Regions from separate parts of the Exiguobacterium sp. s192 genome, predicted to be linked through region 2. Evidence: predicted binding sites of a transcription regulator. Region 2 holds the regulator's gene; the other holds the start of a gene.
The links. The regulator Rex, encoded in region 2, represses fermentation and respiration genes when NADH is low (regulators of the CRP and FNR family bind a similar motif). The targets are predictions, from matches to a motif close to TTGTGAAATATTTCACAA.
Positions count from the first base shown of each region.

Region 1: a site for Rex is predicted at 1,875-1,892, ahead of adhE (bifunctional acetaldehyde-CoA/alcohol dehydrogenase). Genes of this name have one in related genera too.

Region 1 is NZ_JACSMS010000003.1:75,717-79,139, reverse strand. It holds gene adhE (bifunctional acetaldehyde-CoA/alcohol dehydrogenase) at 1-1,730, opposite strand, end outside; gene KNP87_RS07545 (beta-class carbonic anhydrase) at 2,064-2,615, shown strand; gene KNP87_RS07540 (Na+/H+ antiporter family protein) at 2,764-3,423, shown strand, end outside.
Region 2 is NZ_JACSMS010000016.1:32,090-35,512, reverse strand. It holds gene KNP87_RS16090 (ABC-F family ATP-binding cassette domain-containing protein) at 1-1,147, opposite strand, end outside; gene KNP87_RS16085 (redox-sensing transcriptional repressor Rex) at 1,304-1,963, shown strand; gene KNP87_RS16080 (twin-arginine translocase TatA/TatE family subunit) at 1,963-2,169, shown strand; gene tatC (twin-arginine translocase subunit TatC) at 2,177-2,956, shown strand; tRNA gene KNP87_RS16070 (tRNA-Ala) at 3,065-3,137, shown strand; gene KNP87_RS16065 (S8 family serine peptidase) at 3,387-3,423, shown strand, end outside.

The DNA.
Region 1 (3,423 bases), on a different contig from region 2:
ATGAACTTTTGACGGAGGTTCGAGAACGTTTCGTTTGGCTGTTCGTAGAATAACCACATGCCTTTCGCAGCATCCATCGCCGATCCGCCACCGAGAGCGATAATCAAGTCCGGTTTAAAATCACGCATTGCTTGGGCACCGACTTGAACGGTCGTCACGGATGGATCCGGTTCGACTTGGTCAAAGATCCGGTAGCTGACACCGGCCGGCAAGTTACGGATGACTTTGTCGGCATAGCCGAACTCGACCATCGATTGATCGGTGACGATCAACGCTCGAGAAACATTTTGAATCGATTTCAAGTATTGAACCGAGTTTTTTTCAAAGAAAATCTTTTCCGGTACTTTGAACCACTGCATGTTCACGCGTCGTCTCGCCACCTTCTTGACATTGAGTAGATGTTTCGCCGTTACGTTTTCTGAAACCGAGTTTTTCCCGTACGATCCGCAACCGAGTGTCAGCGATGGTGTCAATTCGTTGTAGAGATCGCCGATTCCACCGTGTGCTGACGGACTGTTGACGAGAATCCGGCAGGCTTTCATCCGGAGACCAAATGCCGTCATCAACTCATCGTTTGTCGTATGAATGACGGCCGTATGACCAAGTCCGCCGATTTCAAGCATGCGCTCTGCGACATGGAAGGCATCATTCGTTGAGGCGACACTGTATGCACCAAGGACAGGGCTTAATTTTTCATGTGACAACGGCTCTTCCGCTCCGACTTTCTCGAGTTCCGCAACCAGCATGACGGTGTTACTCGGAACGTTGATATCAGCTTTTGCTGCGATCCAGGTCGCCGGTTTCCCGACGATGTCCGCATTGACGGCACATGTATCGGTTTTGATGACGAGTGCCTCCAGACGTTTTTTCTCGTCCGGTGTACAGAAGTAGCAACCGAGTGCTTCCATTTCTGCCCGCACTTCGGCATAAATCTCTTGATCAACGATGACCGCTTGCTCAGACGCACAAATCATTCCGTTATCAAATGTTTTTGAGAGAACCAAATCACTGACGGCGCGTTTGATTTTAGCTGTTTTTTCGATGTAACACGGTACGTTACCCGGTCCGACACCAAGCGCTGGTTTTCCGGTCGAGTACGCCGATTTGACCATGCCGGCTCCGCCTGTTGCAAGGACCATCGCGATATCGGTGTGATTCATCAAGACTTTCGTTGCTTCAAGTGACGGTTGTTCGACCCACTGGATACAATCTTTTGGTGCACCCGCTTTGACGGCCGCATCACGTAATGTTTTCGCCGCTTCGAGTGAACAGTTTTGCGCGGACGGATGGAAGGCGAAGACGATCGGGTTACGCGTCTTGATCGCAATCAACGCTTTGAACATCGTCGTGGATGTCGGATTCGTCACTGGTGTGACGCCACAGACGACACCGACCGGTTCCGCGATGTAGGTGATTCCGTTTTGGACATCTTCTTCTAAAATTCCGACGGTTTTTTCGTTTCGAAGACTATTGTAGATGTATTCTGTTGCGAACATGTTTTTGATCATTTTATCTTCAAAGACACCGCGTCCTGTCTCTTCGACCGCGAGACGAGCCAGTTCGACGTGACGTTCGAGACCAGCGAGTGCCATATCCCGGACGATCGTATCGATTTTCGTTTGATCAAATGTCAGTAATTCTTGAAGTGCCGTTTGACCTTTCGCGACGATTTGATTGATTGCTTGTTCGACAGGTGAGACATCTTGTTTGATTTTTTCTTTGACAGCCATGTTAGGTTTCCTCCCTATTTTGGAACGAATCTGAGTCTGCATTTCCCTACAGCATGTTAGGAATGCCAAGCTGATTTTGAATAGTTTGTGCTTTCCTTCACAAATCAATCATACCGCCTTTCCCTCCATTTGTGCATGACCATCCTGTGAACTATTTCACATGTATGAGAGCGTTTTCAACGAATCCATCTGTTCGGACGCAAGGATTTGCTTTTTTATCCCGCCCCTGTGACAACTGTCACAGCAAATCATGAATCTGCTTGTCTGACCAATCGTTTATCGTGTACGCTAGAACTAGTTCCATCATTCATTTGTCTTAAAGGAGGAAGTATCATGTCAGTCGTTAATCAAATGCTTGCGTTTAATCAACAGTTCGTCGAAGAGAAACAATACGAACCATTCATCTCGGATAAGTTCCCGGATAAGAAGGTTGTGATTCTGACCTGTATGGATGCACGTTTGACGGAGCTCCTTCCCCACGCACTTGGTCTGAAAAACGGTGATGCCAAAATCATCAAAAATGCCGGGGCCGTCCTGTCCCATCCATTCGGATCCGTCATGCGGTCAATTCTCGTCGCCCTCTACGCCCTCGGTGCGGAAGAAGTCATTGTCATCGGACATCATGACTGCGGCATGAGTACAATCGATCCGGCGAAGATGATTGCGGAGATGCAAGACCGTGGCATCAACGAACAAGTCCTGCATACACTTGATGCTTCCGGCGTTGACTTGAAGCAATGGTTACGCGGTTTCACATCCGTCGAAGAAAACGTCGGTCACTCGGTTGGACTGATCAAAAACCATCCGTTGCTGCCGCCGGGTACGGAAGTTCATGGACTCGTCATCGATCCGGGAACAGGAAAACTCGATCAAGTCGATTGCTGAATCGCTCTTTAATGTAGAAGAAAGGTATGACCTGCCTCCATTTGACGCCGGTCATACCTTTTTGTGTTTTTTTCTTGACAGTCAAAAGAACGGTCTGTATGATACTTTAGTATAGTACAGTGATACCAAAAGAAAGTGTGGTTTTAAAATGTTTAATGCTGTCATCATTGCCGTTGTTTTATTATTTGCTTTAGCCATCTTCCGCGTCCACATCGTTCTCGCGATGGTCCTGAGTGCCATCGTCGGTGGAGTCGTCGGTGGACTCAGTTTATCGAAGACGATCGAAACCTTTGCCGGCGGACTCGGCGCCGGAGCGGAGATCGCCCTCAGCTATGCCTTGCTTGGTGCGTTCGCCGTCGCCTTGTCGAAAACCGGTTTGCCGGATGCATTGGCTCATGCCTTAATCTCCCGTTCAAAACGAACGGCTGACGCCGCATCGGTCAAAAAATTAAAAGGGTTCATCACCTTCGCGATTTTGTTACTGGCGATCAGTTCACAAAACGTCTTGCCGATCCACATCGCCTTCATCCCGATCATCATTCCGCCGTTACTCGGCTTGTTTAATGAAATGAAGATTGACCGTCGTTTGATGGCAATCGTCATGACATTTGGTCTCGTCACACCGTATATGTTCTTACCGGTCGGATTCGGGGACATCTTCTTGAATCAGATTTTGTTAAAGAACATCGAAGATAACGGAATGAATATCGCTGGTGCTTCCGTCATCCAAGCGATGGCGATTCCTGCACTCGGAATGCTCGTTGGTCTGTTGATCGGTCTTTATAACTACCGCAAGCCGCGGGAGTAC
Region 2 (3,423 bases):
ACAGCGGTTTCAGACGACCGACGAGGACTTTCAGTAACGTTGATTTGCCGATTCCATTTGGACCGACGAGTGCCAGCGACTCGGCACGTTGGAGCCGGAATGTGATGTTTTTCGAGACGGCTTCTTCATAACCGACAGCAAGTTGGTTCACCTGCAGCACGTCATTGCCGCTTTGCTTTTCAATCGGGAACGACAGGACCGTACTGCGTTCGTCGCCGTCCGGTCGATCGATCCGGTCGACCTTCTCAAGACGTTTGCGGACGCTTTGCGCCCGTTTCGTCGTCGTCGCGCGGGCGATGTTACGCTGGATGAAGTCCTGCATCTTCGCGATGTCTTCCTGCTGCTGTTCAAACTGTTTCATTTCCTGTTCGTACAACGCCGCTTTTTGTTCGAGATACTTCGTATAGTTGCCGGTAAACTTCCGGGAGACGTTGCGGGACAATTCATAAACGACATTGACGACTTGATCAAGGAAATACCGGTCATGGGAGACGATCAGGACGGCGCCGCGGTAACCGGATAAGTAACTTTCGAGCCAAGACAGGGTATCGATGTCGAGGTGATTGGTCGGCTCATCGAGAATCAACAGTTCCGGTGCCTGCAGCAACATCTTCGCCAGGGCGAGACGGGTCCGTTGACCACCGGAAAGTGTTTGAATCCGGCGGGAATAATCGTCCGGATAAAAGCGCATCCCGTGTAAGACGGAGCGGATGTTGGCTTCAAACTGATAGCCGCCGGCTTCCGAGAAGTCGTGTTGTGCCTGATCGTAGGTTTTGAGCAACCGATCGTAGGCGACCGGATCATTCAAGATGTGCTCCATGCCCATCTCGATTTCCATCCGGCGTAACGCCCGTTCTTGATCCTGCAGGTGTTCGAAGACGGTCAGCATCTCGTTCCAAATCGATTCGTTGGACTCCAGTCCGCTGTCCTGAGCGAGGTAACCGATCCGGACTTCCTTGCTCTTCATGATTTCCCCGGAATCATGTGACAGCTCACCGGCGATGATTTTTAAAAGTGTCGATTTTCCGGCACCATTTCGACCGACGAGGGCAATCCGGTCCCGTTCCTGTACTTCGAGTTTAATATTGTCTAAAATCGGCTCAACACCGAATGATTTTGAGAGTTGGTTTACTTGTAAGAGAATCATATCCATCCATCCTTCCACCCTTTAGTCTATCACGAAAAATCCTGCCGAATATAATATTTGTTACTCTATGTGAAGTGGTTTACAATCAAGGAGAGTAGAATTCTTTGCATTGATTTGGGTGCCACGTCAGAACGTGGCCGAAGGGGGAACTGCAGTATGAATGGGCCAGACACAAAAATACCACAAGCAACGGCGAAACGACTGCCGTTATATTATCGTTTCATCCAGAGTCTTTACAACTCCGGCAAGCTGCGCGTCTCGTCAGCAGAGCTCAGTGAAGCGGTCAAAGTCGACTCGGCGACGATCCGTCGTGATTTTTCCTACTTTGGGGCGTTAGGGAAAAAGGGGTACGGTTACAATGTTCAACATTTGTTAACATTTTTCCGAAAGACACTTAACCAAGACGAGGTCACGAATGTCGCCTTAATCGGGGTCGGACACCTCGGGACAGCGTTTGCAAATTATAACTTTTTAAAGAATAATAGTACTCGTATCGTCATCGCGTTTGACGCGGATGAGGAGAAGGTCGGAACGACGACACAAGACGTTCCGATTTACCACGTGTCAGATATGAAAGAACAAATCAAAGCGAACCATGTCGACGTCGCCATCTTGACGGTACCGTCCCAGTTCGCACAGTCAGTAGCGGACGAGTTAGTTGAGTATGGTGTGACCGGCATTCTGAACTTTACACCGGCACGATTAAACGTACCGGCCCATGTTCGGGTCCATCACATCGATCTGTCGATTGAGTTGCAGTCGCTTGTTTATTTCATGAAGCATTATTCGCAATCAGCTGAAGGAGTGAAATCATAATGGAAAACCTTATTCCGTTAACAGTAGGATTTATGGGACCAGGGAGTATTGCCTTAATCGGTGTCGTCGCCTTAATCATCTTCGGACCGAAGAAATTACCGGAACTCGGCCGCGCTGCCGGTCAGACGTTAAAAGAGTTCAAGAGTGCGACAAACGGCATCATGGACGATGATAAAGACAAAAAGGACGAAACGAAAGAGAAGTGAGTGAATCATGGCGATCGATCAAGAGCAGAGTATGACGACGCACTTAGATGAACTCCGGAAGCGGATTGTCTGGTCGCTCATCATCGTGGTGGTCATGTTCGCTGCAGCTTTTCCGCTTGTCCGTCCGCTTGTGCGTTTTCTGCAGGCTGACTTAAAGGAGCTTGGAATTGGTCTGAACGCTTTTAACGTGGCTGATCCACTGATGTTATATCTGAATCTTGCGTTCATCATCGCAATCGTCTTGGCGTCACCGTTTTGGATGTACCAGCTTTGGGCGTTCATCCGTCCCGGTCTGCATGACCAAGAACAAAAAGCGACGTTGACGTATATTCCAGTAACGTTCTTCTTATTTTTAGCTGGTGTTTCATTTTCTTACTTTTGGTTGTTACCGTTTTTACTTGAAGTATCGACAGAGCTCGGACAAGAGCTCGGCATCGAACAAGTCATCGGCGTCGAGAACTATTTCAGCTTTTTGATCCGCTTGACGATCCCGTTTGGAATACTGTTCCAACTGCCGGTCGTGACGATGTTTTTGACACGGCTTGGACTCGTGACGCCGTTCTTCATGCGGAAGAATCGGAAGTATGCCTACTTTGCGTTATTCGTCGTCGCGGCGTTGATCTCACCGCCGGACGTCACCTCGCATTTAATGATCTCTGTCCCGTTGTTCGTCTTATATGAAATCAGCATCATGATTTCAGCGCGGACGTATAAAAAAGTACTGATCTTGGAGCAACAAGCAGAACTGGAGCGACAGGCGGATTTGATGCGTGACTTAAATAAATAACGACCGAAACTCTCCTTGTCGAGGCGGCAAGGAGAGTTTTTTTGTAAGCGGTCTAATTTTATATTGAAAAAATGAACAGCAATGGTTATACTCTTAATAGAAACACACGGGGGCTTAGCTCAGCTGGGAGAGCGTTTGGCTGGCAGCCAAAAGGTCGTCGGTTCGAGCCCGATAGTCTCCATTCCGTTTGTTCAAAAACCCTTGGGAAACCAAGGGTTTTTTTGTGTTTTCCTATAAGAAATCTTCTTATTAAAATAAGGGGAATATAGGGAGTTTCATGCTTTTGATGACATAAACCAACAAATATTTTTAAAAAGAACCAAATTTGAATTGTATATTAAGAGAAACTTAATTAAACTAAAAATACAGAATTTTCGTTTAATATGTTTTTTAGGGTCACATTACATCTTTCAGAAAAGGGGAAAAACGAATGAAGAAGAAGATTGCATTGGTGGCAGCCGCCATCA